DNA from 2 places in the Kribbella sp. NPDC051587 genome. Region 1 is predicted to be linked to the other one. Evidence: riboswitches for the same ligand, from Rfam matches in the RefSeq annotation. Region 1 holds a riboswitch; the other holds the start of a gene.
What was found. Region 1 has a riboswitch for S-adenosylmethionine ahead of thrC (threonine synthase). Riboswitches for the same ligand answer to the same signal wherever they lie in the genome.
Positions count from the first base shown of each region.

Region 2: linked by a shared signal. The riboswitch ahead of ACIA49_RS32190 (aminotransferase class V-fold PLP-dependent enzyme) and the one ahead of thrC (threonine synthase) in region 1 are both predicted to bind S-adenosylmethionine.

Region 1 is NZ_JBITDE010000009.1:217,029-232,577, reverse strand. Features, by position in the region: gene ACIA49_RS29100 (LLM class flavin-dependent oxidoreductase) at 1-151, opposite strand, end outside; gene ACIA49_RS29095 (mandelate racemase/muconate lactonizing enzyme family protein) at 269-1,387, shown strand; gene ACIA49_RS29090 (dihydrodipicolinate synthase family protein) at 1,396-2,346, shown strand; gene ACIA49_RS29085 (hypothetical protein) at 2,514-3,737, shown strand; gene ACIA49_RS29080 (alcohol dehydrogenase catalytic domain-containing protein) at 3,734-4,726, opposite strand; gene ACIA49_RS29075 (VOC family protein) at 4,731-5,111, opposite strand; gene ACIA49_RS29070 (ubiquitin-like small modifier protein 1) at 5,158-5,433, opposite strand; gene thrC (threonine synthase) at 5,430-6,698, opposite strand; SAM riboswitch class I at 6,712-6,855, opposite strand; gene ACIA49_RS29060 (DNA-3-methyladenine glycosylase family protein) at 6,963-7,901, opposite strand; gene ACIA49_RS29055 (hypothetical protein) at 7,957-8,424, shown strand; gene otsB (trehalose-phosphatase) at 8,390-9,223, opposite strand; gene ACIA49_RS29045 (LytR C-terminal domain-containing protein) at 9,220-9,810, opposite strand; gene ACIA49_RS29040 (DUF3263 domain-containing protein) at 9,813-10,118, opposite strand; gene ACIA49_RS29035 (amidase) at 10,266-11,669, shown strand; gene ACIA49_RS29030 (Gfo/Idh/MocA family protein) at 11,660-12,658, shown strand; gene ACIA49_RS29025 (trehalose-6-phosphate synthase) at 12,667-14,064, shown strand; gene ACIA49_RS29020 (FGGY family carbohydrate kinase) at 14,051-15,475, shown strand; gene ACIA49_RS29015 (hypothetical protein) at 15,465-15,549, opposite strand, start outside.
Region 2 is NZ_JBITDE010000011.1:256,672-272,220, reverse strand. Features, by position in the region: gene ACIA49_RS32215 (hypothetical protein) at 1-11, opposite strand, end outside; gene ACIA49_RS32210 (fatty acid desaturase family protein) at 20-1,090, opposite strand; gene ACIA49_RS32205 (fatty acid desaturase family protein) at 1,147-2,214, opposite strand; gene ACIA49_RS32200 (alkaline phosphatase D family protein) at 2,402-3,928, shown strand; gene ACIA49_RS32195 (prolyl oligopeptidase family protein) at 4,012-6,063, shown strand; gene ACIA49_RS32190 (aminotransferase class V-fold PLP-dependent enzyme) at 6,083-7,447, opposite strand; SAM riboswitch class IV at 7,464-7,577, opposite strand; gene ACIA49_RS32185 (VOC family protein) at 7,676-8,044, shown strand; gene ACIA49_RS32180 (DinB family protein) at 8,085-8,615, shown strand; gene ACIA49_RS32175 (DUF6351 family protein) at 8,670-10,760, shown strand; gene ACIA49_RS32170 (DNA translocase FtsK 4TM domain-containing protein) at 10,841-13,453, shown strand; gene ACIA49_RS32165 (hypothetical protein) at 13,456-14,022, shown strand; gene ACIA49_RS32160 (helix-turn-helix domain-containing protein) at 14,153-14,905, shown strand; gene ACIA49_RS32155 (MiaB/RimO family radical SAM methylthiotransferase) at 14,992-15,549, shown strand, end outside.

The sequences.
Region 1 (15,549 bases):
CGTGGTACCCGGGCCGGTGCAGATGCCGCTCACCGAGCACCACCCACTCGAACCCGGCCTGCTCGGCCAGCCGCGCCTGCTCGACCGCATCAGCCAGTTGCGGCCGTTCGCCATCGGTGCCGTACAGGTTGAGATACAGACCCAGCCGCATCGGGGTGCCACCTTCCGTTGACAGAGAGCACTCGGGGTATTTACGGTCTTGACCGTAAGTCCTTTTGTGTCGGAATGCGACCCCTAACCGCCTGAAGGTGTCCCTAAGGAGCCGACCTTGACTGTTCTATCGCATCCGGTCGGCGTTCCAGCCGGCCCGGGAACCGCCCCGATCAGCGCGATCCGGACCCGCGTCGTGAGCGCGCCGTACCGGCGTCCGTTCCAGATCAGCAGTGGCGTCAGTACGGATCTGATCAGCCTGGTGGTGGAGATCCATACGGCCGACGGCGTGGTCGGGATCGGCGAGACGTCACCCATGACGGCGTACACCGGGGAGACCCTGGCCGGTGTCACCGCCGCGATCGAGGAGCACCTCGCACCGGCTCTGATCGGCCGCGACCCACTCGACCGGGCCGGTGCGCATGTGGTGATGGACGGCGTCCTGCGCGGCCAGAACGTGGCCAAGTCCGGTCTAGACATCGCCCTGTACGACCTGGCCGGCCGTCTGAGCGGCTGGCCGGTGCATGCGCTGCTTGGCGGCAGCATCCGGACCCGGGTGCAGACCGCCTGGGTGGTGGGGCTCGGCACACTCGACGAGATGGCTGCTGAGGCGGCTGAGTACTCAGCACGCGGTTTCTCGCACCTGAAGCTCAAGGGCGGCCATGACCCCGCCAAGGACCTCGAACTGGTCCGTGCGGTCCGTGCGGCCATCCCGGCCGACACAGAGGTCTGCCTGGACGCCAACGAAGGGTACGACGCCACCACCGCGCTGCCGTACCTGGCCAAGATGACTGCGGCCGGTCTGAGCCTGCTGGAGCAGCCACTGCCCCGCTGGGACCTGGCTGGCATGGTGCGCCTGCGTGAGCGGCTCGACGTCCGTCTGATGGCCGACGAGAGCATGCACTCGCTCCACGATGCCTTGGAGATCGTACGGCGCGGTGCGGCCGACGTACTGAACATCAAGATCCTCAAGGTCGGCGGACTGCACCGTGCGCTGCAGATCGCGAACTTGGCCGAGGCCGCGGGTCTCGCGGTGAAGATAGGCTCGATGCCGGAGCTGGGCGTCGCCACTCTGGCCGCGGTCCACCTGGCGGCCGCCGTACCGGGTGCAACCGTCGCGGCCGACCTGGTCGGTCCACTGCTGGTTGAGGAAGACCCACTGGCTCCGAGTGTGTTTGCCGACTGCAAGGGCTGGATCGACGTACCCACCCGACCTGGCCTCGGCCACGACGTCTGAGAGGTCTCATGCACCCGCTCGTCGAACAACTCCGCGGCACTGTCCTCCCCGCGGTCTTCACGCCGATGGACAGCTCCGGTGTCATCGCGTACGACGCTCTGACCGCGTACGCCGGTGCTATCGCGGGCCAAGACATCGGTGGGGTCGCAGTGTGGGCCCACACCGGCCGCGGTCTGTACCTGAGCGCGGCGGACCGCTCCAAGGTGCTCGAGACCTGGCGGCAGGCCACTGCGGCTCCGATCGTGGCCGGAGTCGGCGTACCGAGGTCAGAGTCCCCGCAGAGCCTGGACGACGCCGCAGACCTGACCGTAGCGATGGCTCTGCAGGCTGCAGACGCCGGAGCGGACGCAGTGATGGTCTATCCGCTGGCTGGGCTCGCAGAGCTGTCAGACGGGCACGCACAGGCGGTAAAGCTGCATGAGCGGGTGGCTGTGGAGAGTGGGCTGCCACTGGTCGGGTTCTACCTGCATGGAGAGGCTGGCGGGTACCCGTACCCGCCAGAGCTCATCAGGGACCTGCTGAGCCTCGACGCGATGCTCGGGGTCAAGACAGCGACGCTGGACCGGGCAATCGGCACCCAGGACGCCATCTGGGCCGGACGGGACACGGGCAAGCTGCTCATCACCGGTGAGGACCGCATGTACGGGCCGTCGTTCATGTGGGGTGCAGACACCGCCCTGGTAGGGATTGCGTCAGCACAGGTCGAGCTGTCGGTCGCCGTACTGCGGGCTTGGAATGCTGGCGACCACAGTGCGTTCCTGACCGCGTCGGACCGGCTGGATCGCTTTGCCGCGGCCACGTTCTACGCACCGATCGAGGGCTACGTGCAGCGGATGATCTGGGCGGCAGTCTGGGAGGGCCTGATCCCGGAGGAGGCCGCGCACGACCCCTACGGCCCCTCGCTGCCTGCCGCTGAACGCGAACTGGTCATCACGACTCTGGAAGCACTGCAGAGCTGACAAGTGAGGTGGCGCGCTCCCTCCATCGCTCCACCACACCTCGTCCGCAGCCGACCACTCACCGGCGTACCGGCAATTATGGTCTTGACCGAAACTAAAAGACTCTGCTTCGATCGTCAAGAGGTCGACTGGCCCTGCATTACAGTGCGTGGCATGGGGGTGTGCTGATGGCGGTCGTGGTCGGCGTTGTCGGCCCGGAGGACGTCGTGCAGCGAGTGATCGCGACCGGTCCGCCGAGCGGTGCCACGTTGCTGCCGCTGTCCTACCGGCACGAGACCGAGACGGTCGAGCTGGTCGCGCAGTCCCAGGAGAAGGTCGACGCCCTGCTCTTCACCGGCGTCGTCCCGTACACGATCGCCACCGAGGCCGGCGCCGTCGGCCGCCCGGCCATGTATGTCTCGTACGACGGCGCGACCCTCCTGCGCGCGTTGGTCGAGTTGCTGCGGCTCGGCCACAACGTCACGCAGTTCTCGATCGACACCCTGCGGCGCAGTGAGGTCCTGGAGACGCTGATCGAGGCCAAGCTGCCGACCGACCAGATCCAGGTGCTCCCGTACCGGGCCGGCCTGACCTCCGACGACATCGTCACCTTCCACCGGAGCGCGCGCGACAAGCACGACACGAAGATCGCGATCAGCTGTCTCGGTTCGGCATTTCACCTGCTCGACAACGAGATGCCGTCAGTCCGCCTGGTTCCGTCGCGCTACTCGATCCGCTCGACCCTGCAGGCGCTCGTCCTCACCACCAGCGGGCAGCACGTCGGCGACGCCCAGGTCGCCCTCGGCATCGTCGAGCTCCCCGAACCCGACGACGCCCTGGCCGGTGACCTGATCACCCTCGGCGGCAGCCTCGCCTTGCTCCCCGACGGCCGCTACCTCGTCGTCACCACCCGCGGCCTGCTCGAGCAGGCGACCGAACAGTTCACCCGGATGCCACTGCTCGACCACCTCGCAGCCCGCCACAGCACGGCGTACGTCGGCTTCGGCATCGGCCGCACTGCCGCAGAAGCCGAAGCCCTGGCGCGACGCGCGGTCGGCCGCGCCGGTTCGATCGGCAGCGTGGCCGGCGTCGTGTCGATGTCCGACGACGTCGAGATCGTCATCGAACTCTCCGGCGACCAACCCGCCATCCCCCGCGGCGCCGAAAGCCTCCCCCTGCTGGCCCGTCGCGTAGGCCTCAACCCGGTCACCCTCTCGCGCATGCGCGAACTCACCGCCAAGAACCCCGACGGCCTCACCACCCAAGACGTCGCCGACCACCTGGCCGTCCAACTCCGCACCGCCCGACGCGTGTTGAAGCGCCTCGAACGCGCCGGCCTCGCCGATCCCATCGCCACCCAGCAACACGGCCGAACCGGCCGACCCCCAACCATCTACGCCATCCGCCTCTAAGGGGTGATGATGGTGACGCCGGCGGGGGTGCCGTTACTGAGGGCAGCAAGGGCCGCGGGGGTTTCGTCCAGGGTGATGGTGCGGGTGATGAGGGCCGCCGGGTTTAGGTTGCCTTGGGCAACCTGGGCGAGCATCTCGGGGTAGGCGTGGGCGGGCATGCCGTGACTGCCGAGCCATTGGAGTTCTTGGCCGATCAGCCGACTGACATCGAGCTGTACGCCGGATGGCAGTAGCCCGATCTGCACGTGTCGACCGCGCGGCCGCAGCACCCGCAACGCCTGCTGGACAAGGTCGTTCGAGCCGAGCGCATCAAAGGTGACATGAGCTCCGACGTCACCCACCTCGGAGGTCGTCTCCACTGCGCCGTACTGGCGGGCCAGCTCCAGCGCGGCCGGATTGGTGTCAACGGCAACCACTCGCGCTCCGGCCGCCGCCGCGATCATCACCGCCGACAACCCGACTCCACCACAGCCGAAGACGACCACGGTCTCGCCGGCCTCGACCTTCCCGACCTGCCGCACTGCCCGGTACGACGTCGCGAACCGGCAGCCGAGTCCGGCCGCCGTACCGAAGTCGAGCTCGTCCGGCAGCCGCACGAGATTGACCTGCGCATACGGAATCGCGACGTACTCCGCGAACGAGCCCCAGTAGTTGAACCCCGGCTGCAACTGATTCGGGCACACCTGCTGATTCCCACTGAGGCACTCGGCACACGATCCACAAGCGCAGATGAACGGCGTCGTCACCCGATCGCCGATCTGCCACCCCGAGACGCCGGCACCCACGGCCGCGATCGTCCCCGCCAACTCGTGCCCCGGCACATGCGGCAACACGATGTCGGAGTCATGCCCCATCCAGCCGTGCCAGTCACTCCGGCACAACCCGGTCGCCTCAACCTTCAGTACGACGGAACCCGCCGCCGCCTCCGGCTCCGCAACCTCCCGCACCTCGGGCACAACGCCGTACTCGGAAATCACCACAGCGCGCATGGCGTCACCCTACGCAGAACTCATTGCCTTCGGGGTCGAGCATCACGATGTGACCGAGCTGGTCGCCGTAGAAGTCCTCGCGCACCTGCGTCGCCCCCAGCTCCACCAGCGCGGCAGCCTTCGCCCGCATCCGTACGGCGGACTCCGGCGACCGCTCGCCGGGACCAGCGACGCGGATGTCGAGGTGCAGCCGGTTCTTGGCAGTCTTCGCCTCCGGTACCCGGAGGAACCCGATCGCCGGCCCGACCTCCGAAGGGTCGATGATCCCCGCGCCGTCCGGGCCGTCGAACCCGGGCTCGATCACGTAGTCGAGCGCAGCCGCCCAGAACCGCGCCAGCAGTTGCGGGTCGGCTGCGTCTCCACCGATCGTCCATTTCGTCGCCATACCGGCGACGGTAGTCCCTGTTCCGGACGGTCTGCTGCCGGATTGATCAGCCGCCGGCGACGGCCGGGATGATCGAGACCTGGCCGCCGTCCTTGATCGCGGTCTGCAGACCCTCGGCGAACCGGACGTCGTCGTCATCGACGTACACGTTCACGAAGCGGCGCAGCTCGCCGGACTCGTCGAGCACCCGGGACTTGATCCCCGGGTACGACGCGTCGAGCGAATCCAGCACCTCGGTCAGCGTCGCACCCTCGGCGGACACCTCGGAGACGCCTTGGGTGTAGGGCCGGAGGATGGTCGGGACTCGGACACTGACGCTCACTGCAGGCCTGCCTTCACGAAGGCGTCGTACGACGCGGGGATGGTCACCTTCGGGCCGACCCGGTCGGCCACGGCGTCGAGCGTCTTGAGCCCGTCGCCGGAGTTGATGATCACCGTCTCGGCGTCGGGGTCGAGCTGACCGGTCGCGATCAGCTTCTTCAGCGTCGCGACAGTCACCCCACCGGCGGTCTCGGTGAAGATGCCCTCGGTGCGGGCGAGCAACTGGATGCCCTCGACCACTTCCTCGTCGGAGACGTCCTCGATCACACCACCGGTACGGCGGGCGACGTCCAGCACGTAGGGACCGTCGGCCGGGTTACCGATGGCGAGCGACTTCGCGATCGTGTCCGGCTTGACCGGCTTCACCACGTCGTGGCCGTCGCGGAACGCCTGCGCCACCGGCGAGCAGCCGGTCGCCTGGGCGCCGTAGATCTTGTAGTCGCCTGCGTCGACCAGACCCAGCTTGCCGAGCTCGGTGAAGCCCTTGTCGATCTTGGTCAGCTGCGAACCGGACGCGACCGGGATCACCACCTGCTGCGGGATCCGCCAGCCGAGCTGCTCGGCGATCTCGAAGGCCAGCGTCTTGGAGCCCTCGGAGTAGTACGGACGGACGTTGACGTTGACGAACGCCCAGCCCTCCTCCTCACCGGCGATCTCGGAGGCCAGCTTGTTCACGTCGTCGTAGTTACCGTCGACGGCCACCAGCGTCCCGCCGTACACGGCCGTCGTGATGATCTTGGGGCGCTCGAGGTCCTTCGGGATGAAGACGACCGAGCGGATACCGGCCCGGGCGGCGGCCGCGGCGACGGCGTTGGCCAGGTTGCCGGTCGAGGGGCAGGCGAAGACCTTCATGTCCAGCTCGCGGGTGGCGCTCAGCGCGGTCGCCACGACCCGGTCCTTGAAGGAGTGGGTCGGGTTGCCGGAGTCGTCCTTCACCCACAGCTTGCGCAGCCCCAGCTCGCGGGCGAGGTTCTGCGCGTCGATGAGCCGGGTGTAGCCGGGCTCGGTGTTCGGGAAGCTGGCCACGTCGACGGGGACGGGCAGCAGCGGCTGGTAACGCCAGATGTTCTTGGGACCGGCCTCGATCTGTTCGCGGGTGATGGTCGGGTACTCGTACCCGACCTCGAGCGGACCGAAGCACTCCATACAGGCGTAGAACGGACCGAGCGGCGACTTCGCCCCACAGGCGCGACAGCTCAGGTGCGTTCCGTTGCCGAAGGCACCTTCACGGATGGTGTGGGCGACTGTTGATCCGGCCAGGCTCATGGCTGAGGTTCCCCTCTCATCTTCCCCGCGAACACCGGATCTCGATGGCGGGACGGATTTGGCACCGTTCCACCGTGAGTTACCCCGGGTGGGGTCTCGACGGGGAGGGTTGCCGGGACTTCAACGGGCCGTTTCCCTCAGTCCCTCTGGATGAGCTGCCCCGAGGTTACCCAATCGAGTCCGGATCGCGCCTTCCACCTTCCAGCATCCGAGACGCCATCTCATTTCCGCGAGATCCTCCGCGTACCGCGTGACTCACCTCTCTCACCGAAGTCGGTGGGTGGCGCCCGGCGTGTGGGTCGGCAGGGACTTCCGCGGGCCGTAACGGGGGTGACCGATGCCGGCCATCTCCAGCAGGCGCTGCACCCGGAAGCGATGGCCGCGGTACGGCTCGATCAGCTCCGCGCAGCCGTCGTCGTCCAACTCCTCACCGATCAGCGCATACGACACATTGCGGGACACGTGATAGTCCGCGAACGAGAACGCATCCGCGTCCCCATGCGCCCGCTGCCGCACCTCCGCCGCCGTCCACACCCCGACCCCCGGCAACGACCGCAACCGCCGCTCGATCTCGGCCGAGTCCGTCAACTCGAGCGTCCGCTCCAAAGCCTTCGCCCGCGTCGCCGCCGTCACCACCACCCGCGACCGCCGACCCTCAACCCCGGCACGCAACCACTGCCACGACGGAATCAGCCGCCACTCCTCCGGCGCCGGCGGCACCATCATCGCCCGCCCCTCCGGCCCACCCGGCCCCGGCGCAGGCTCGCCGTACTCCCCGAGCAGCAACCGCCACGCCCGGAACGCTTCCTTCCCCGTCACCACCTGCTCGATCCCCGCCGCCGCCATCGCCTCGAACACCGCCCGCGTCCGCGGCACCCGCACATCCGGAAACCGATGCGCCGCATCCACCAGCGCCCGATGCTCAGCCAGCGGCTCGAACCCCTCCCAACTATCCGCCTCCCCCAACAACTCCGGCACGCCGTCCAACACCCACTCGGCCCCCGGCCCCCAAGCCTCCGCCTCGACATCCCCCTGCCGCGGCGTCAACCGCAACAGCACCGGCCCCTCCGGCGTCCGAGTAGCCCGCCAAACAGTCCGCCGCACCCCGTCGTACACATAAGCCGGATCCCCCGGCCCCTTCCGCAACCCACCAATGACCGAGTGCGGATCGACCACCCGCCCCGCCCGCCAAACCCGCACCATCGATCCCACCCACCAAGTCTTACCCACCCCACCGACAGAACTCATACTGAGGCGTATGACCGGGTGGCAGTGGGTGAAGTTGGTGGGGAACTTTGTGAACCTGTCGACGGTTGCCGGGTTGCTGGTGGCGAAGGTGGGGCGGGCTTCGGTGCGGCGGGGGCCGCGGGGGTTGTTGTTCGCCAACGGGTACCGGATCGGGTTCCCGGTGGCCGGGGCGTTCACGATCGGGAACGTGGTGCTGAGCAAGCACCCGGTGAGCTACTTCGACCGGGAGTTGCTGGTCAGGCACGAGGAGCGGCACTCGTGGCAGTACTTCTGCTTGCTGGGGTTGCCGATGTTGCCCTTGTACGTCGTCGGCGTCGTCTTCTCGTGGTTGCTCACCGGGTGTCCGGCGTCGCGGAATCCGTTCGAGCGGATGGCCAGCCTGAAGGACGGTGGGTACGTCGAGCGGCCGGTGCAGCCGATCGGCCGGACGGTGACGCAGGCGTTCAGCGGGCTGCGATCGCGTCCGAAAGGGCCGTGAGGACGGTGACGACGCCGGTCGGGTCGTCGACGACGATGTCGGCGGCTGCGATCAGCTCAGCCGCGCCAGAGGAACGAGTAGCGACCAGTACGGCGTTCAGACCGGTCTTGCGGTGTTCGTCGACCGCTCGGAAGGCCGCCAGGTCGCCGAGGTCGTCACCGGCGTAGAGGATCGACCGTGCGCCCGTCGACTCGAGCAGGCGGCGGAGGGCGACGCCCTTGTCGATTCCGGGCGGGCGGAGCTCCAGAACGAGGTTGCCCGGCTCCAGGCGCAGCTCGGTCTCGTCGGCCAGCTCGGCGAGCGGCGTACGGAGTCGCTCGAGTGCACCGGCCGGATCGGCCAGCCGACGCGTGTGGACGGCCAGAGAGCTCTCTTTGTCCTCCACGAAGGCGTCTGGCACACCAGCGACGCTCAGCAGCTCGGGGAGCCGCTGACGCGCCACTGCGACGCCGGCCGGAACCGGGTCGCTGGTGATCTTGCCAGTGGACGCTTCCCATTGCTCCAGGCCGTAGTGACCCAGTACGACGAGTCCACCGAGCCCGGGATGTCCGGTGACGCCAGTGAGCTCCGTGGCGACCAGGGCCGGGCGGCCGGTCACGATGGCCACCTGACGCACCGAACGCGCCAGCCGGGCCAGTGCGTCGAGTGCGCCGTCAGCGGGACGGGCGCGGGCCGGGTCCTCGACCAGCGGGGACAGGGTGCCGTCGAAATCGGAGGCGATCACCGCGCTGGCCGGATCGGCGACGATCGCCTGCCAGCCGCTGTGACCGAGGTCGGTCTGGATGACCGGCGTACTCATCCGGTGTAGTCCGAGGTCAGGATCACGGTCAGGCGATCCATCTTCATGTTGTCCAGGGCCGGCTTGGTCCGGCCGACGCCCAGGTCGCGGGCCAGCTGGTTGGCCGCCTGCACCATGCCTGGTGGGTAGTAGACCGTGCTCTCCACGACCTTGCCATGCCAGTTGTCCACACCGGACACCGTCCAGCCCGCCTGTCGCGCCCGCCCGGCCACTTGGTCGGCCAGCCCCTTGCGCGGGGTGTTGTTGTACACCTCGGCAGCAGGCCGCTCAGCGGTCGGAATCGTCGTCGGGTGGGTGGCCGGCGGCTGTGTCACCGGCGGCTCAGTGGTGGGCGGCACCGTCGTCGTAGGCGCACTGGTCGGCGCAGTAGTCGGCTTGCGCGGCGGCACGCTGGCGATGATCGTCGACGGCCCACCAGACGGCTTGGCGGACGGCTTCGGCGTACTGGTCGTCTTCGGCTCGTCCGCGCTGCTCTCATGGCCGCGCGTACCGAACAGGACCAGCAGGCCACCGACAATGGCGACGACGGCAACCACAGCGACCAGGGACGAGAGCACCTGGCCCTTGTCGCCCTTGGGGCGGGACATCGTCAGACCTCGATACCCAGTCGACGTGCGGAGCGGGCGCGTTGGCGGGCGGCGCGCAAGCGGCGCAGGCGCTTCACCAGCAGCGGGTCGTGCATCAGGGCTTCGGGCCGGTCGATCAGCGCGTTCAGAACCTGGTAGTACCGCGTCGCGGACATCTGGAACTGGTCCCGGATCGCCTGCTCCTTGGCGCCGGCGTACTTCCACCAGTGCCGCTCGAAGGCGAGGATCTGTCCATCACGCTCGGAAAGCCCGGCAACCACTGGCGCGGCTTCGGCGGGCTCGGAAGAGCTGGCGTTGGCGCTGTCCATCTGCTGCTGACTCCTGTGCGGTCGGTGATCGTCCGTCCGCGTTCCACTCTACGTGCCGAACAACAGCAATGTCATTCACCGGTGGAACGACACGGAGCGTGTCGTACGCGGGCGGCCGGGCAGGGGCAACTCTGGCAGGATCAGAGGGTGAGCTCAACTGTTTCCAGCCAGGCGCTGGTGGAAGAGCTGCAGGCCAGGAGCCGTGAGGTGGACCCGCTGGTCAACGCCATCTGCACGCCCAACGCCGCCGCTCTCACCGATGCCGTCCGACTCGACACGGAGCGTGACCAAGGTCGCGTCCGCGGTCCGCTGCATGGCGTCCCGATCCTGGTGAAGGACAACATCGACACCGCCGGCCTGGCGACCACCGCCGGCTCACTGGCGCTCGCTGAGCAACCACCGCCCCCAGAGGACGCGCCCCTGATCCAGCGGCTGCGCGCAGCGGGCTGTGTGGTCCTCGGCAAGACCAACCTCAGCGAGTGGGCGAACTTCCGCGGCTCCGCGTCCTCCTCCGGTTGGAGCGCGTACGGCGGCCTCACCCGGAACCCGTATGCACTCAACCGCTCTCCGGGCGGCTCCTCCAGCGGCTCCGGAGTCGCAGTGGCCGCCGGACTCGCCGATTTCGCCATCGGCACCGAGACCAACGGCTCGATCGTCTGTCCGGCCGCTCTGAGCGGCATCGTCGGCCTGAAGCCCACAGTGGGTCTCATCCCGCAGCAGGGCATCATTCCGATCTCCCACTCGCAGGACACCGCCGGTCCGATGACCAAGACGGTCATGCAGTCCGCGGCCCTGCTCACCGTGCTCACAGGTGGCGGGACCGACTACACCGAGCACTGTCGCGGTGACGACCTCAGCGACGTCCGCATCGGCGTACCGCGTGGTCCGCTGTGGGGGTACTCGATCGGCCTGGACCGGGTCACCGAGCAGGCACTGGAGCTCCTCAGCCGCTGTGGCGCCACTCTGGTCGACCACCTCTCGCTTCCGGCTCCCGGTGGTGACGAGGACCAGCTCAACGTGCTTGCCCACGAGATGAAGATCGACATGGCGGCCTACCTGGCCACTCGCGTTCCAGGCGGCCCGAAGACGCTGGACGACCTCATCGCCTTCAACCGCGCCCATGCGGACGTGGAGCTCAAGTGGTTCGGCCAGGAGCTCTTCGAGCGCTCAGCAGCAACCGAAGGGCTCGATGCACCCGCGTACGTCGCCTCCCGGCACACCGCGCTCGCCGCGGGTCGCGACGGTATCGACAACATGCTCCGGGACAACCAGCTCGACGCCCTGGTCAGCCCGTCGTACTCACCGGCCTGGAGCATCGACCTGGTGAACGGCGACAACGTCATGGGCGGTTCGTCCTCACATGCCGCGCTGGCCGGCTATCCGCTGATCTCCGTCCCCTCGGGACTTGTCGGCGGGTTGCCCGTCGGCATCACGTTCAGCACGACCGGCGGAGGTGACGCCACGCTCATTCGCTTGGCTCACGCCTTCGAAACCGCCAGAATCAAGGAGAACGGACCGTTCCCGACCCCGGAGTTCACACAGTGGCTGTAGATCGTGTCAGATGGGGCATCGTTGCTACTGGCAACATCTCCACCTCGTTCACGCGCGACCTGAAGCTGCTGGACGACGCGTTCGCGACCGCCGTCGCCTCGCGGTCCCAGGACAGCGCCGACCGGTTCGCTGCCGAGCACGGCATCGAGCACGCGTACGACGACTACCGCCGGCTGATCGACTCCGGCACTGTCGACGTGATCTACATCGGCACTCCGCACCCCCAGCACTACGCGATCGCCCGGACGGCGCTCCAGGCCGGTATCGCGGTGCTGTGCGAGAAGCCGGTGACGCTGACAGCGCCCCAGGCGCACGATCTGATCGCGGTCGCCGCCGAGCACAAGACGCTGTTCGCAGAGGCCATGTGGATGCGGACCAATCCGGTCATCCAGGCTCTGTTCGCGGATCTGGCCACCGGAGTCATCGGTGAGCCGCAGCAGGTCGTCGCGGACTTCGCGTTCCACAAGCCTTCGCTCCCCGCCCGGCTGCTGGACCCGGCACTGGGTGGCGGCTCACTGATGGACGGCGGCATCTACCCGATGACGTTCGCCTACATGGCGCTGGGCCGCCCGGCCGAGGTGAAGGCGGTGGCGTCCCTCAACGAGGACAACATCGACCTCAACGTCGCCATGGCCTGGCGCTACGACTCCGGTGCGGTCGCGGCCCTCACCTGCGGTCTGAAGTCGCAGAACCCGTGGGTGGCGTCAGTGAGCGGTCCTGAGGGCAGCCTGCAGCTGCCGCACCGCTTCCATCACCCCGAGTACTACGTCCGTCACACGGCTGCCGGAGCGGAGCGCGTCGACGTACCGGCGCATGGGCTTGGGTACCACTACGAAGCCGCGGACGTGATGCGCGCGCTGCGGGAGGGGCTCCTCGAAGTGCCGTCCCTGCCGCACGCCGGGACCCTTGAGATCCTCGAACTGCTCGACGAGACGCGGAGCCAGATCGGGGTCCGCTACCCCGGTGACGATGACGACCTGACTGGATGAGCAAACACATGCCCGACGGACGAAGTTCCTTCGTAGTGGTGGCCAACCGGCTGCCTGTCGACCGAATCGAGATGCCCGACGGCAGTACGGCGTGGCGCCGCAGCCCAGGCGGTCTGGTGACCGCGCTGCACCCGGTGATGCAGGCGCACGAAGGCGCGTGGATCGGCTGGACGGGCAGCGCCGACGAGAAGGTGGACCCGTTCGACAACGACGGGATGCACCTGGTCCCGGTGATGCTCACGGCCGAGGATGTGGAGCTCTATTACGAGGGCTTCTCGAATGCGACGCTCTGGCCGCTCTACCACGATGTGATCGTCGCACCGGAGTTCCACCGCGAGTGGTGGGAGTCCTACGTCGCAGTGAACCGGCGGTTCGCCGAAGCGGCCGCAGAGGCAGCCGACGACGGCGCTGACGTCTGGGTGCACGACTACCAGTTGCAACTGGTGCCCGCGATGCTGCGGCGGCTGCGTCCGGACGTCCGGATCGGGTTCTTCCTGCACATCCCGTTCCCGCCCACCGAGCTGTTCGCCCAGATGCCCTGGCGCCGGCAGATCCTCGACGGCCTGATGGGCGCGGACCTGGTCGGTTTCCAGCGTCCCGGCGCCGCCTCCAACTTCGCCCGGCTCGCCCGCAACCGGATGGGCCTGCGGACCCGCGGCGACCGCATCCACCTCCCGGACGACCGCGTGGTGCGCGCCAAGGCGTTCCCGATCTCGATCGACGTCGGTGAGCTCGAGGAGCTGGCCCGCAAGCCCGAGACCGAGCAGCGCGCCCGTGAGATCCGTGACGAGGTCGGCAACCCGGCCCACATCCTGCTGGGCGTCGACCGACTCGACTACACCAAGGGCATCCGCCAGCGCCTGCGCGCGTTCGGTGAGCTCCTGGACGAGAAGCGCATCTCTGTCGACGAAGCGGTCTTCGTGCAGGTGGCGACGCCGTCCCGTGAGCGCGTGGAGCAGTACCGCGTGCTGCGCGACGAGATCGAGCTGCTGGTCGGCCGAATCAACGGTGAGCACGGCCGGATCGGCACTCCGGCCATCAACTACCTGCACACGTCGTACTCGCGCACTGAGATGGCTGCGCTGTTCCGGGCCGCCGATGTCGCCGTGGTGACCCCACTGCGCGACGGCATGAACCTGGTCGCCAAGGAGTACGTCGCGACTCGGTACGACGACACTGGCGCGCTGGTGCTGAGTGAGTTCGCCGGTGCGGCCGACGAGTTCCGGCAGGCGTTCCTGGTGAACCCCCATGACATCAACGGCATGAAGGACACCATCGTCGACGCCATGAACACCGACGACCGCCAGCTCGGCCGCCGGATGAAGGCGATGCGCAAGCACCTGGCCGCTCATGACGTGAACCTGTGGGCAGCGACCTTCCTCAAGGCACTCCATGCCGAGGACTGACGGCCGGATCCTCGCGCTCGACCTCGGTACGTCGTCCGCCCGCGCGCTCGTCCTGACCGCCGCGGACGCGTCACCGGTGCCGGGTGCACTGGCCCGGCACAAGATCAGTCCGACGTACGGCCATGACGGCTCCGCGGTGCTGGACCTGCATGAGTACGTCGAGGGTCTGCTGGGCTGTCTGGACGAGCTGGAGCAGAACGGTCACCTCACAGACATCCAGGCGATCGTCCTGTCGACCCAGTGGCACTCAGTCGTCGCCCTGGACAGTCACGGCGCCGCACTGACGCCAGTGATCACCTGGGCCGACACTCGCTCGGTCCACCTCGACCTGGGCTCGTCGTTCGACGAGAAGGCCTTCCATGCACGCACCGGCAGCTGGCTGCACCGGCTCTACTGGACGCGCCGCATCCCTTGGCTGCTTGCCGAAACCAGCCCTGCCAGCTTTGCCGGTCTCCCCGACCTGGTGATCGAGCGGCTGACCGGAGAGCGAGTCACCTCGGTCTCGGTCGCCTCCGGCACGGGCACACTCAACCTGGCCACCGGTGAGTACGACGAAGAGGCCCTGGCGATCGCCGGTGTGAAGGCCGAGCGTTTACCCCCGATCGTGCCCACCGGCTGGACCGGTCATCTGTCGACCGAGTACGCACGACGCTGGCCCGGACTGGTCGGCGTACCGGTGCACCCACCGACCGGTGACGGAGCTGCCTCCAATGTCGGCACCGGCGCCTATGACTCCGGCACTGCAGCAGTCACAGTCGGTACGTCGGCCGCCGTGCGCGTCGTGCACCCGATCGACAACGCCCCCGAGCTCCCGTGGAACCTCTGGCGTTATCGGGTCGACGACAAGCGCGCAGTGACCGGTATGGCGTTCTCGGCCGCCGGAAACATGCATGCGTGGCTCACGGACGTACTGCGGCTCGAACACTCGGAACCGACCACTGAGCTGATCGGTGCGTCCCAGGTGATCGCCGTACCGTTCCAAGCCGGCACTCGGCCACCGGCAACCGTGCCTGGTGGTTCTGGCGTCTACTTCGGCCTGTCGTTCGACGACTCCGCCGAAACACTGCTCGCTGCATCTCTGCAGGGCGTCTCACTCGAGGTGGATCGCGGTCTGCGCATGCTGGACGAACTGTTCGGCCACAAGCTGTCCGTCGTACTCGGCGGCGGTGGCATCGACGCCTCGGCGTGGTGGCGGCGATGTCTCACCGCCACCTTCGCCCGCCCCACCGACGTCTGCGCCGAGGCCGAGGTCGGCTGCCGCGGCGCCGCCGCCGTAGCCCTCGGCCTGTCCCCCCAACCAGGCGGCGAGCACCTGGACCCCTACCCCGACGACGTAGCCCGCGTGGCCGCCCTGCGCCCCCGCTACGAATCCCTGCGAGCTCTCGCCGTCCAAGCGAGTACTACGGCGTGATGCTGAGCGTCTGAGTCGCGGTCTCGAGGACGTTGCTCAGAACCTTGCTCTGCGCCGGTGTACCGCCGACGGTG
Region 2 (15,549 bases), on a different contig from region 1:
AGCAACCCCATAGGGCCACTTAACCACGCAGTGAGGCCGCCAACGGGCATTGGAACGGGTCGCGGGCCCGCAGCCCGACGTTGTTCAGGTAGCCGATGACGATCCGGTACGACGAGAACAGACCGACCTCGGCGTAGTCGACGCCGTGCAGTTCGCAGTACTCGCGGACGATCGGCCGCACGCGGCGCAGGGTCGGCCGGGGCATGCTGGGGAAGAGGTGGTGCTCGATCTGGTAGTTGAGGCCGCCCATGGCGAAGTCGGTCAGGACGCCGCCGCGGATGTTGCGCGAGGTCAGCACCTGGCGGCGCAGGAAGTCGAGCTTCATCCCGGCCGGCACGAGTGGCATGCCCTTGTGGTTCGGTGCGAACGCAGCACCCAGGAACAGGCCGAAGATCGCCAGCTGCAATCCCAGGAAGGCAGTGGCCTTCTCCACCGGCAACAGCAGGTACACCGCGCCGACGTACACCGTGAGCCGGGTGAGCACCACTGCGAGGTCGATGCGCTCCATGCGGCTCGCGTCTCGCCGCATCAGGTGCCGGATGCTCGACACGTGCAGTGCGACGCCCTCCAGCATCAGCAACGGGAAGAAGAACCACCCCTGCCGCGCAGCGAGCCACTTGCCGAGCGGCTTGCGTCGTACGACGTCGTCCGGCGAGAAGGCGAGCACCTTCATCTGCACGTCCGGATCCTTGTCCACCTGGTTCGGTGCACCGTGGTGGCGGTTGTGCTTTGTCCGCCACCAGCTGACGCTCATCCCCAGCACGCCGCCGGACAGCACCCGAGCCGTCAAATCGTTGTGCGCGGGTGAGGCGAAGATCTGCCGGTGCGCGCTGTCATGGCTCAGAAACGCCACCTGCACGAGCACCAGCGCCAGAACTGCGGCCATCACCAGCTGGAACCACGAGTCACCCAGCACGAGGACGCCGGCGGCTACACCCACCAGCGCTACGCCGACGAGGCTCAGCCGCGTGTAGTAGTAGCCACGGCGCCGGCGGAGCAGCCCGAGCTCCTGCACGGTCCGGAGCAGGTCCGTGTACAGACTGGCGTACTGCTGCTGAGGGCGCACACGCCCAGGATCGAGATCGCTCATGACACTCCGTGTGCGCTCAGGTAGACCAGCGTGGTCGGGCGGGCAAAGGTTGGTGCCTACCCTCGGTAGGCCGTGGCCAGCGGGCACTGGAACGGATCGCGTGCCCGGAGCCCCACGTTGTTCAGATAGTCCACGACAATCTTGTACGACGCCACCAAGGACACCTCGGTGTAGTTCACCCCGTGCAGTGCGCAGTACTCGCGGACGATCGGCTGCACCTTGCGCAGCGTCGGCCGCGGCATGCTCGGGAACAGGTGGTGCTCGATCTGGTAGTTGAGCCCGCCCATCGCCCAGTCGGTGAACAGCCCGCCGCGGATGTTGCGCGACATCAGCACCTGGCGGCGCAGGAAGTCGACCTTCATGGACGCCGGGACCAGCGGCATGCCCTTGTGGTTCGGTGCGAACGAGCCGCCCAGGCAGACGCCGAAGACGGCGAGCTGCAAGCCGAGGAAGGCGAAGGCCTTACCCGGCGGGAGCAGGAAGAACAGCAGACCGAGGTAGATGCCGATCCGGCTCAGCACGAGGGCGCCTTCGACCCGCTCGATCTTGCTCGCGCCCCGGCGGAACACGTGTCCCACGCTCGAGACGTACAGGCTCAGGCCTTCGAGCGTCAGCAGCGGGAAGAACAGCCAGCCCTGGCGCGCGGTCAGCCAGGCCTGGAAGCCGGTGCGCTTCGCGGCCTGGTCCGGGGTGAACGCGATCACGCCGATGTCGAGGTCGGGGTCGCGGTTCAGCTGGTTCGGCGCGGCGTGGTGCCGGCTGTGCTTCGACTTCCACCAGGCGGAGCTGATCCCGATCAGGCCGCCGGCCAGCAGCCGCGCGGTCCAGTCGTTCCACTTGGCCGACTCGAAGATCTGCCGGTGCGAGCTGTCGTGGCTGAGGAACGCGACCTGGGTCAGCACGAGCGCGAAGGCGCCGGCCATCAGGAGCTGGAACCACGAGTTGCCGAGCAGTCCGACCCCCACCCAGACCCCGGCGAAGGCCACCAGGACCGCGGCGATGCGGACCCAGTAGTAGCCCTGCCGCCGGCGCAACAGGCCTAGTTCGCGGACTGTGCGAGCGAGATCGGTGTAGAGGTTCGTGAAGCGCTGTTGCGGATTACTGTCCGCGACGAGCTGTGACAAAAGGAGACACCCCGGTCCGGTAGTACATCGTGTCGATGCGCCACCAGGTCCTGGGCAGCGCCACAACTGTGGCTGTTGGCCCCAACGGAACCACGTAAGGCAACCCTTCGCAAGGCGAGTCCCGCGCCGCGCCAACCGATCACCGCCAGTTCACGCGGAGGCCATCCGGCCGGATCAGGCTTGCCGTATGAAATTGAGTCGCCGCCAACTCTTGGCTGCATCCACTGCCGCCGGTGCTTCCCTGGCTGTGCCAGGCGTCGCCGCTGCGGCCCCCAACGTCGTACGGCGGGACCGGCCCGCACTGCCGTCCGGGATCATGTCGGGCGATGTGTCAGCGAACTCTGCCGTGGTCTGGTCGCGCACCGATCGCAAGGCCCGGATGGTTGTCGACCTGACGAGCCACGGCCGCTTCGACCGCGCCGTCCGCCTGCACGGGCCGATCACCGGACCGGACCAGGATTACACCGCGCAGGTGCTGCTGCGGGGCCTGCGGCCCGGGCAGCGCTACGACTACCGGATCGCGTTCGAGGACGCCTACGGCCGCCGCGGTGAGTCGCTCGAGGGCACCTTCAGTACGCCGGGATGCAATCGCGGCCTGTCGTTCGTCTGGACCGGGGACACCGCCGGTCAGGGCTACGGCATCAACCCGGACCTCGGCGGCATGATCGCGTACAAGGCCATGCACGAGACCCGGCCGGACTTCTTCCTGCACTCCGGCGACAACATCTACGCCGACGGGCCGATCGCGGCCTCGGTGGCGATCCCGGACGGCACGGTCTGGAAGAACGTGGTGACCGAGGAGGTCTCCAAGGTCGCCGAGACGCTGGCCGAGTACCGCGGCCGCTACAAGTACAACCTGCTCGACCACAACGTGCGGGACCTGTACGCCGACGTACCGATCGTCAGCCAGTGGGACGACCACGAGACGCTGAACAACTGGTACCCGGGCGAGATCCTCGATGACGTGCGCTACACCGAGCGGCGGGTCGACGTCCTGGCGGCCCGAGCCCGGCAAGCGTTCCTCGAGTACCTGCCGATGGTGCACACCGCGGGCCGGAACCGCATCTACCGCAAGGTCAGCTACGGTCCGCTGCTCGATGTCTTCTGCCTCGACATGCGCACCTACCGTGGCGCCAACCCGACACCGGACACGGTCGGACCGGTGGCGATGCTCGGCGCCGAGCAGGCCGAGTGGCTGGTCCGCGAGGCGGCCGCGTCCAAGGCCACCTGGAAGGTGATCGCCAGCGACATGCCGCTCGGACTGCTGGTGCCGGACGGCCCGCTGATCGAGGCGGTCGCGAACGGCGTCGCCGGTGCACCCGGTGGCCGCGAGCACGAGATCGCGTGGGTGCTGAGCCAGTTCAAGAAGCGCAAGGTGCGCAACGCGGTCTGGCTGACCGCGGACGTGCACTACTGCGCTGCACACCACTACGACCCGTCGCGGGCCGCCTTCACCGACTTCGACCCCTTCTGGGAGCTCGTGGCCGGTCCGGTGAACGCAGGTACGTTCGGCCCGAACGCGCTGGACCCGACGTTCGGACCGAAGGCGGAGTTCGTCAAGGCGGCCGACTTCCCGAACCAGCCGCCGAGCGGTGGCAACCAGTTCTTCGGCCATGTCGAGATCGATCCGCACACGGGCGTGTTCACCGCGTCACTACGGGACCTGTTCGGCAAGGTCCTGTGGACCAAGGACATCAATCCGGCCCGCCACTAAGGGCCCTGTCGTACCCAGTGGCCTCCGGCGCCTGTGCGGGATGCCGCCCACCGGAGGCCCTGGGTACGACGTAGGTTTGGTGCATGACTGCTCCGGACACCCGCCGCGACGATGTGGTCGAAACGCTGCATGGGCACGCGATCGCCGACCCCTACCGTTGGCTGGAAGACCCTGACTCCGCCGAGACCCAGGACTGGGTGAACCGGCAGAACGCGTTCACTCAGGCCGAGCTGACCGGCTATCCGGAGCGAGAGTGGTTCCAGACCACGCTGTCCGCGATCCTGGCCCGGCCGCGGGCCGGAGTGCCGGCCAAGAAGAGCGGCTGGTACTTCGTCGGCCGCAACGACGGCACTCAGGCTCAGGATGTCGTGTACGTCGCAGAGTCCCTCGAGGAACTGCTGGACAGCGGCCGGGTCCTGATCGACCCGAACACCCTGTCCGAGGACGGCACCGACTCACTGGGCACGTTCACTGTGAGCCCGGACGGCAAGTACTTTGCCTACGGCATCAACGAGAGCGGTAGCGACTGGACGACGTTCCGGCTGCTCGACATCGCCACTGGGGATCCGGTGGACGACGTGGTGACCGAGGCGAAGTTCTGCGAGGCCACGTGGCTGCCCGACGGTTCGTCGTACCTGTATCTGCACTACCCGACGAGTGGGCGCAGTGAGGGCACCGAGACGAAGACGCTTTCTGGTGGGCAGCTGAAGCTGCACCGCGTCGGTACGCCGCAGTCCGACGACGAACTGGTCCTGGCGTTCCCCGAGGACGACCGGCTGTTCATCAGCCCGGAGGTGTCCGACGACGACCGGTACGTCGTTGTGCACATCAACGCCGGCACCGACCCCGCGTCGCGGCTGTGGGTCTACCCGATCACCTCTGACGGTCTCGGTGAGCCGATCAAGGTGGTGGACGAGCTCGTCGACGAGATCTTCTTCATCCGGATGTCCGGTGACCAGTTGGTGCTGCAGACCGACCGCGATGCGTCCCGTGGCCGGGTGGTGCTCGCGTCGCTGGATGGCACCTTCACGGACCTCATCCCCGAGGGGCCCGACACGCTGCAGGCTGTCCGCGGTACGGCGTCAGGGCTGGCGACCATCACGCTGGTCGACGCCCAGCCCGTGCTGACCCTCTACGCGCTCGATGGCTCCGGTGCGCAGGTGGTCGACGTACAGGGTGGTGGTGTGCTTGCTCTGAACGGCAGTACCAAGCACGACGAGCTCTTCATCGGTTTGTCGACCACTACCGACCCGACGGTCTCGTACGTCGTCTCGGCGTCGACCGGCGCAGTGCGAGCGCTGCCCGAACTCGTCCGTGGCTCTGGTGGTTACGAGTCGCCGTCGGTGATCGTCACGCGCCAGGTGGCCGGCGACGTCCCGTACTTCCTGATCACTCGCTCTGACCTCGACTTCAGCGCACCGCGCCCAGCACTCCTCTACGGGTACGGCGGCTTCCGCATCTCGATCCTGGCCGACTACAAGCCCGGCTGGCCGGCGTGGCTCGCGGCCGGGGGAGTGCTGGCGATCGCCAACCTCCGCGGCGGCGGTGAGTACGGGAGCGCCTGGCACGACGCCGGGCGGCTCAAGAACAAGCAGCAGGTATTCGACGACTTCATCGCGGTCGCGGAGCACCTGCGGGACACCGGCGTGACCACTCCGGCGCAGCTGGCCATCCACGGTCGCAGCAACGGCGGACTGCTCGTCGGCGCGGCCATGACGCAGCGGCCGGACCTGTTCAAGGTCGCGCTGCCGGGAGTCGGCGTACTGGACATGCTGCGGTTCCACCTCTTCACGGTGGGTGCCGCGTGGGCCTCCGACTTCGGGCATCCGGACAACCCGGAGCAGTTCGAGGACCTGCTGGCCTACTCGCCACTGCATCGAGTGCAGGACGGTACGGCGTACCCGGCCACGCTGGTGGTCACCGGTGACCACGATGACCGGGTCGTCCCGTTGCACAGTCACAAGTTCATCGCTGCGTTGCAGCATGCCCAGTCCGCGGCCGAACCCGTCTTGACCCGAGTGGAGGTCAACACCGGTCACGGCTTCGGCAAACCCGCCGCGATGATCGCAGCGGAGTGGGCGGACCTACTGGCGTTCGCTGCTCACCATGTAGGACTCAAGACTCCTGAGCAGTAGGAGCTCTAGGACTGCTGTGTCACCAGATGCGGGGTGCGTGGAGGTCACGGGGGTCATCGGCCGGCTGACAGCCGTGGTCGGTGTCCTCGTACTCCGCGCGCAGCCCGTTGGTGGCCAGGGTGCGCACTGCGCCGACGAGCCGGTCGACGTGCTCGCGGGTCGTGCCGAGACCAAGGCTGGCGCGGACCGCCGTACCGTGCTCGGGTGCGTCGGCGAGCAGGTGGCCGACCAGCGGGTGCGCGCAGAACTTGCCGTCGCGGACTCCGATGCCGTACTCCGCGCTGAGAGCGGCGGAGACGAGCGTGGAGCTCAGACCCTTGATCGTGAAGCAGACCGTGCCGACACGGTCGGCCTCGGCGCCGAAGATCGAGTACGTCGTGACGTCGGCGATCTGCGCCAGTCCGGTGCGGAGCCGGGCGAGCAGGCTGCGCTCGTGCTGCTCGATCGCGTCGCGGTTGCGGCTGATCGTCGCGCAGGCCGAGGCCAGGGCGATCGCGCCGATCACGTTGGGGGAGCCGCCCTCGTGGCGGGACGGACCGGTCGCCCAGACCACGCCGTCGCCGGTGACCGAGGTGGTCGCGCCGCCGCCGTACAGGTAGGGGTCGGCGGCGTCGAGCCAGTCAGCGCGGCCGATCAGCGCACCGGCGCCGTACGGCGCGTAGAGCTTGTGACCGGAGAGCGCGACCCAGTCGACGTCCAGGTCGGCGATGTCGACGATGCGGTGCGGCGCGAGTTGCGCGGCGTCCAGGCAGATCCGGGCGCCGTGTGCCTTGGCGACGGCGGCGAGCTCGGCGATCGGGAAGATCTCACCGGTCACGTTCGAGGCGCCGGTGACGACGACCAGGCGCGGTCCCTCCGGAGCGGTCCGCAGTGCGTTGGCGACGGCCGTCACAGCCTCACCGGCCGAGGCCGGGGCAGCCAGCCGGACGGTACGCTCCTCGCCCCAGGGCAGCAGCGCGGCGTGGTGCTCGGACTCGAAGACGATCACGGTCGCGTCGGCCGGTACGGCGTGCGCGAGCAGGTTGAGCGCATCGGTGGTCTGGCGGGTGAAGATCACCTGGTCGTCCGCACGGGCGCCGACGAAGCTGTGCACCTCGGCGCGCGCCCGCTCGTACCACTGGGTGGTGATGCGGGAGGCGTAGCCGTTGCCACGGTGGACCGACGCGTACGACGGCAGGGCCGCCTCGACGCTGGCCCGCACCGACTCCAGACACGGCGCGCTCGCACCGTGGTCGAAGTTGGCGTAGTCCGTCACGCGGCCGTCGGCCAGCGGGACCAGCAGGTCCGAGCCGACGGTGGCGGGGATGGTGCCGGTGCTGAGCCGGGTGACCGCCGCACGGGGGGTGGTGCTGCTGGCCGGCTCGAGGATGGAGAGGATCGACATGGCTTCGCTCCCGGGAAGTCCGCACTTGCCGAACGGCGTATCCGCACGGCCTGGTCTTCACCCGGGGCACCCCACCGCGGAGGAGGGTTGCCGGCCAGCGAGCCGGGGCTTGACGCTGGCGCTCATGACCTGCCGAGAACGGTAACGAACGGGCCACGAACGCGCCAGCCCCAATCTCGATCAGTGAGATCGACAAACACATCGTGGGACGACACGGAGGGATGAGGCGTGATCGGACGACTGCACCACCTCGCTATTGACTGCCCGGATCCATTGCGGCTGGCCGAGTTCTACGCCGCGGTGCTCGGCAAACCGATCACCTACCGCAGTGACGACTGGGTGGTCGTGGCGGACAACGACCGGACCTCCGGGCTCGCCTTCCAGCGTGCGGCGGATCACAGCCCGCCGCGCTGGCCCGATCCTGCCCAGCCACAGCAGATGCACCTCGACGTCATGGTGGACGACGTCGACGCGGCCGGGGCGGCCGTCATTGCCCTGGGGGCTCGGCATCTGAGCGGCGCGGTCTACGCGGATCCGGCCGGTCATCCGTTCTGTCTGATCCCTCGGCCGGGCTGGGCGCCGCCGGTCAACCCGTAATCGATTCGCGGTCGTCCGGTACGACGTGTTGGATGGCGGGATGAACGACATCGCGGCGTGGACCGCACCCGTGGTTGAGCGGCCCGAAGGCTCGTTGACGGCACCGGAAACCGAGCTGCTGCGCGGTTATCTGGACTTCTACCGGACCACGCTGCTGCACAAGTGCGCCGGTCTGACCGCCGAGCAGCTCGCCAGCCGGCCGTCGCCGCCGTCGAACCTGTCGCTGCTCGGCCTGATCCGGCACCTGACCAAGGTCGAGCGGATCTGGTTCCGGATCCACTTCGCGGCCGGTGAGAAGGCCGAGCCGCTGTTCGCGCCCGAGTTCGGCAAGGACGCCGACTTCGAGATCATCGATCCGGCGGACGCGGAATCGGCGTACCAGAGTCTGATCGCGGAGTGGAAGCTGTCCGACGAAGCGGCGGCCGGCCGATCGTTCGACGAGCGCTTCGAGTTCGGCGGCACGGAGTCGACGCTCCGGATGATCTACATCCACCTGGTCGGCGAGTACGCCCGCCACTGCGGCCACGCCGACCTGCTCCGCGAACAACTCGACGGCACCACCGGAGCCTGATCGATCTGGTAACAACCCTTCCGATGGCCCGGGCGCTGTGGTCAACTTCCTGCCATGAAGCGTCCGGCCGCCCTCGTCGCGCTTGTCTTCGCGGTGCTCACCGCGTTGCTTGTCGCGCCGGCGAGTGCTGCGTACGGCGTTCGGATCGAGGTGCTGTCGACGCCGCGGCCCGACTTCGTCAGCGACGGTAATGCGCTGATCGGCATCACCGGTCGTAACCTCGAGAACGTCACCGTCGAGCTCAACGGTCGTGACGTCACCGACGCCTTCACCCGGACCGCTGGCCGACTGGTCGGTCTGGTCCGGGGTCTGGTCATCGGAAGGAACACGGTGACCGCGGGCGAGGCTCGGCTCGGCCTGACGAACTACCCGCGCTCCGGCCCGATGCTGGCCGGGCCGCACGAGACGCCGTACATCTGCGGGACGGCCGGCTTCGTCACGCTCGCGAAGGTCAAGCTCGGTCCGGCGACCGGGCCGGACTGCTCGGTGCCGACCCGCGTCGACTACCTGTACCGCTCGACGGTCGACCGGTCGTTAAAGGTGCTTCCGGCAACGAAACCCGCCGACCTGGCCACGACGACCACGTCGGACGGGCGGCGGGTGCCGTACATCGTCCGCGTCGAGACCGGGGTGATCAACCGGTCGATCTACGAGTACGCCGTCCTGCACGATCGCGCGGAGGGTGCGCCGAGCGCGCTGCGGCCGCCGTCGGGCTGGAACGGCCGACTCATCTACACCTTCGGTGGTGGCTGCCCCGGCGGTTGGTACCAGCAGGGGAGTGCCACCGGCGGCATCAACGACGACGTCCTGCTGGGTCGCGGGTACGCCGTTGCCTCGTCGACCCTGAACGTGTTCGGGGTGAACTGCAACGGGGTGCTCGCCGCCGAGACGATGGCGATGACGCGCGAGCACATCGTCGAGACGATCGGCGTACCGCGGCAGACCATCGGCTGGGGCTGCTCGGGCGGTTCGTACCAGGTGTTCCAGATCGCCGACAACTACCCGGGCCTGCTCGACGGGATCGTCGCCTCGTGTGTGTTCCCCGAGGTCGGGTTCGCGACGCTGCACACGATCACCGACGCCTTGCTGCTCGATCACTACTTCCGGTCGGCCGACGGCTGGAGCGATGCCGAGAAGCAGGCCGCGGCGGGGTTCGGCAAGGTCGGGACGATCGCGAACCTGGCCGCCGCCGGCCGCCGGATCGATCCGCGGGTTTATTGCCCTGAGCAACTTCCTGTGCAGCAGCGGTACGACCCGGTGGCGAACCCGTCAGGTGCTCGGTGCGACGTCTACGACCATCAGGTCAACATCTGGGGCAAGAACGCGGCGGGAGTGCTGCGGCGGCCGCTCGACAACGTCGGGATCCAGTACGGTCTGGCCGCGCTCAACGCGGGCAGGATCACCGCTGCCCAGTTCGTCGACCTGAACCGCGCGATCGGCGGATTCGACGCCGACGCCAACTTCGTCCCCGGTCGCACGGTCGCCGATCCGTCGGCGATCAGAACGGCGTACCGGACCGGACAGTTGCTCAACGGCGGCGGGGGACTGGCGAACACGCCGATCATCGACTACCGGCAGTACCTGGACGAACTGCCGAACGGCGACATCCACCTGATGTTCCACTCGTTCTCACTGCGGCAGCGGCTGATCAAGGCCAACGGCGACGCGGACAACCAGGTGATGCTGGTGCAGTCCGGTGAGTCGACCGCCGGCTTCAACAGCAGCAATCCGGTCGTTCTGTCCGCTCTGAAGGCGCTGGACCAGTGGATGGACGCCATGGACGCCGACAACGGCCCGGGCTCGGCGCATGCGCGGCTGGTTCGCAACAAGCCGTCGTCCCTCGTCGAAGCCTGCTGGACTCCGCAGGGCACCAAGATCGCCGAGAAGCAGGTCAACGGCATCGGTACGACGCGCTGCAACACCCTGTACCCCGTCTGGCCGGCACCGCGCCAGGTAGCCGGTGCATCCGTCGCCAACGACGTCATCAAGTGCCGACTGCGCCCACTGTCACCGTCCGACTACAAGGCCAAGTTCACCGCGACCCAGTGGGGTGCCCTCCGAAGGGCCTTCCCGCAGGGTGTTTGCGACTGGAAGGCACCAGGCCTCGGTCAGCAGCGTCCCAGTGGGACGTGGCCATCCTTCTGAGCCGTGACGCTACGGATGGGGCAGCGTGATCGGCGTGTGACACGTGAGACTCGAGTGGTATTGGAGGTAGCCTGCTGGATATGGCGACCCGCACGTCTTCCCCGGCGCGGGCGCAGAAGTCGGCAGCCAAACGGCCGAGTACGGCCCGAACGGCTTCCGGTGGACGCTCCCGTACGTCAGCCGCCCAGAAGCGTGGGCAGAGTTCCAAACGCGGTGGTAGTACCGCTGCGCGGACCAGCACACCCAAAAACAGTGGACCGGGGCCCTTCGCGGCCGCCATGCTGGCGATCGGCCGCGGCATCGTGAAGCTGTGGATCGGGATCGCCCACCTGCTCGGCAAGATGGTCCGCGGGATCGGCAACGGTGCCCGCGACCTGGACCCGGAGCACCGCCGTGACGGCGCCGGCCTGCTGCTGATCGCGCTGGCGATCGTGGTCGCCGCCTCGGTCTGGTGGCAGATGCCCAGCGCGGTCGGCAAGGGCGTCCGGACCGTCGTCGGCGAAAGCGTCGGCATGGTCGGCTGGGCTGTCCCGCTGCTCCTGCTGGCGATGGCCTACCGCACTCTGCGCAACCCGGAACGCAACGGACCCGCCGGCCGTCAGGTCATCGGCTGGACACTGCTGACGTTCGGCGTGCTCGGTCTGGTGAGCATCGCCAACGGCATCCCGCGGCCCAGCAACCCCAACGACGCCCCGCTGCACGACGCCGGTGGCGCGATCGGGTACGCCGTCTCGGCCGTGCTCTCCGATCTCCTCACCCAGTACGTCGCCGCTCCGCTGCTCGTGCTGCTGTCGATCTTCGGACTGCTGATCATCACCGGGACGGCGATCTACGCCATCCCGGTCCGGGTGCGCGCGGCGTTCGACGTACTGATGGGCCGGACCGAGCTGCCGGAGGAGGCTGCGCCCGCTCACGAGGCGCCCACCGACGACACCGTGCGGCTGACCCGTAAGGAGCGCCGCGCCAAGGCCGCGCTCGAGGACGACGGCGAGCCGCTGCTCAAGCCGTACGACTCACCGGTGCTCGAAGGCCGCGAGATCTCCAAGCGCGGCCGCAAGCCGAAGGTCGCACCGGTCCCGGACGAGGACGCGTACGACGTCGACGCATCGGAGGCCGAGGCCGCCGCGCCTGCCAAGCCGAGTTTCAAGGTGACCGACGCGCCGCCGCCGGAGCCGCCGCCGCACACCCCGATGCCGCAGCGCGTCGAGCAGCTCAGCCTGTCCGGCGATATCACCTACACGCTTCCCGACGGCCAGATCCTCAAGCCCGGTTCGGTGCACAAGGCCCGGACCAAGGCGTCCGACGCGGTCGTCGACCGGCTCACCGAGGTGTTCGAGCAGTTCGGCATCGACGCCCAGGTGACCGCCTACACCCGCGGCCCGACAGTGACGCGGTACGAGGTCGAGCTCGGCTCCGCGGTCAAGGTCGAGAAGGTCACCGCGCTGTCCAAGAACATCGCGTACGCCGTCGCCTCGGCCGACGTCCGGATCCTGTCGCCGATCCCCGGCAAGTCCGCGATCGGCATCGAGATCCCGAACACCGACAAGGAGATCGTCAGCCTCGGCGACGTGATCCGTTCGGCGACCGCCCGCAACGACCACCACCCGATGGTGGCCGGGCTGGGCAAGGACGTCGAGGGCGGCTTCGTGGTCGCCAACATGGCGAAGATGCCGCACCTGCTGGTCGCCGGTGCGACCGGATCCGGTAAGTCGGTGTTCGTGAACTCGCTGATCACCTCGGTGCTGATGCGGGCCACGCCGGACGAGGTGCGGATGATCCTGGTCGACCCCAAGCGGGTCGAGCTGAACAGCTACGAGGGCATCCCGCACCTGATCACGCCGATCATCACCAACGCCAAGAAGGCCGCCGAGGCGCTGCAGTGGGTCGTCCGCGAGATGGACATGCGGTACGACGACCTGGCGGCGTTCGGGTTCCGGCACGTGGACGACTTCAACAAGGCGGTCCGCGGCGGCAAGGTGAAGCCGCCACCTGGATCCGAGCGGGTGCTCACGCCGTACCCGTATCTGCTGGTGATCGTCGACGAGCTGGCCGACCTGATGATGGTCGCGCCTCGTGATGTCGAGGACTCGATCGTCCGCATCACGCAGCTGGCCCGGGCGGCCGGTATCCACCTGGTGCTCGCGACCCAGCGGCCGTCGGTGGATGTCGTGACCGGTCTGATCAAGGCCAACGTGCCGTCCCGGCTCGCGTTCGCGACCTCGTCGCTGGCCGACAGCCGGGTCATCCTGGACCAGCCCGGCGCGGAGAAGCTCGTCGGTCAGGGTGACGGTCTGTTCCTGCCGATGGGCGCGAGCAAGCCGATGCGTATCCAGGGCGCGTGGGTCACGGAGGCCGAGATCCACGCGGTGGTCGAGCACACCAAGACCCAGCTCGAGCCGACGTACCGCGAGGACGTCACCGTCGTCGCGGCGCCGAGCAAGGATCTCGACGACGAGATCGGCGACGACATGGACCTGGTGGTCCAGGCCGCCGAGCTGATCGTCTCGACCCAGTTCGGCTCGACGTCGATGCTGCAACGCAAGCTGCGGGTCGGCTTCGCCAAGGCCGGCCGGTTGATGGACATCCTGGAGAGCCGGGGTGTCGTCGGTCCCAGCGAGGGATCCAAGGCACGCGACGTCCTGGTGAAACCGGACGACCTGGAAGACTTCATCACCACCCTCCGAGGAGAGTGATCGTGACCGAAGCGAGCGCCGTGACGCGTCATGACGGGTTCGACCTCGACGACCGGCCCGTCCCCTTCACCATCCGCGCCTCCCAGAAGGTGCACGGGGGACTGGCCCTCGGCGCCGGCCTGGTGGCCGTCGGTTTCGCGGCATCCGCATCCGGTACGGCGACCGGCGTACTGCGGTGGTTCGCGGCGGCAGCCTTCGCCGTACTGGCAGTGATCTGTGCCCGGGCGCTGACCGTCGGGGACATGCTGGTCGCCGACGACGTCGGGATCCGGTTGCGAATCCGCAACGAATGGATCGGGACACGCTGGCAGGAGATCGAGGAAGTGACGGTTCTGAAGCGCCGGCACCCGCTCGACGACGGCCGGATCGCCGTGCACCTGCTGGATCCTGGGCCCACGCTGGCCGCGATGCCGAGCACGACGCGCAAGACCACGGACGCCAACCGTCGCCTGACCGGGTCCTCACTCGCGGTACCGTTCGGGTTGACGGCACGGCCGTCGAACGGGGAAGTGGTCCAGGCTTTGCATATGCTCGCGGACGCCAGATGTCCGGTGCGCGAGCAACTCTGACTTGTCCGTGACCCCATCGGGCGACGACCGTTGAGCAAGGTGTCGGCGGTCCGGCTGCCGGCATTGAGGAATTTCATTCGATGCTGATGGCCCGCACTTCGGATCGGGCGACGGAGAGGACGGTGACCACGTGAGCATCGGTAGCGAGCTCACGGCGGCCCGTGAACGGGCCGACATGACGATCGAGCAGCTGAGTGCCGCCACCCGGATCAGAACCGGGCTGCTCACCGCCATGGAGGCCGACGACTTCTCCCGCTGTGGCGGCAATTTCTACGCGCGCGGTCACATCCGTTCGATCGCGCGCGTGGTCAAGGCCGACCCGGACCCGCTGGTGGCGAAGTTCGACGCCGAGCACGCCGCGGAGGAGGAGAAGTCCCGCCGCGAGGAACGTGCCGCGGTCAAGGGCCCGACCCTGCACCCGGCCCGCCCACGCTGGGGCATCGTTCTCGGCGCGATCCTGGTCGGCCTGATGGGCTGGGGGATGATCCGGCTCTTCCAGCTGCCGAGTGACGTCGAGGCCAACGCGTCCAAGACGACCGCGACCGCCACCGTCACCACTCAGCCGTCGAAGCCGACGCCGAAACCGACCGTGGTTCCGACGAAGAAGAAGCCCGTCGCACCGCCGGTCGTTCCCACCAAGACCACGCTCACGCTGACCGCGAAGAACAACGGTTCCTATGTCACGCTGCGCGACAAGAAGGGCAAGCGGCTCTTCCAGGGCCTCGTCGGTCCGGGCTCGGTGCAGACGGTGACCGCGGTGGGTGACATCCGGGTCTCCGCCGGTGCTCCGGGCAATCTCGTCATCAAGGTCAACGGCAAGCCGCAGGCGACCAAGCTCTACCGCTTCGTCGCCCATCCCAACGGCACCCTCGCCAAGAAGTAGCGTGTGGCCACGCTCACGGCCTGACCGCGTGCCGGAGGCCGGTCGCGGTTAGGTGTGAGGCTGGACCGCGCGTCATACTCGGTGTGATGACTACGCCACCCGTCACTGTTGCCCTGGTCACGCTGGGCTGTGCCCGCAACGACGTCGACTCCGAGGAGCTCGCCGGCCGTCTCGAAGCGGGCGGCTTCCGCCTCGTCGACGACGCCGCCGACGCGGACACCGTGGTGGTGAACACCTGCGGTTTCGTCGAGGCCGCCAAGAAGGACTCCGTCGACACGCTGCTGGCCGCCGCCGACTACAAGGACTCCGGCCGTACCCAGGCGGTCGTCGCCGTCGGCTGCCTCGCCGAGCGGTACGGCGACCAGCTCGCCGACGCACTCCCGGAGACCGACGCGGTCCTGAGCTTCGATGACTACGCCGACATCTCGGACCGTCTCCGTTCGATCCTGGCGGGCAACAAGCACCACCCCCACACGCCGCGGGACCGCCGCAAGCTCCTCCCGCTCTCGCCGGCTGCCCGCCAGTCCGCCAGCCCGGTAGCCACGCCCGGCCACGGCGACCACGCCCACGGCGCCGTTACGGGCACGCTCGGTGACCACATCCCATCCGCGCTCAAGCCGGTCGGAGCCACAGGCGACGCGGAC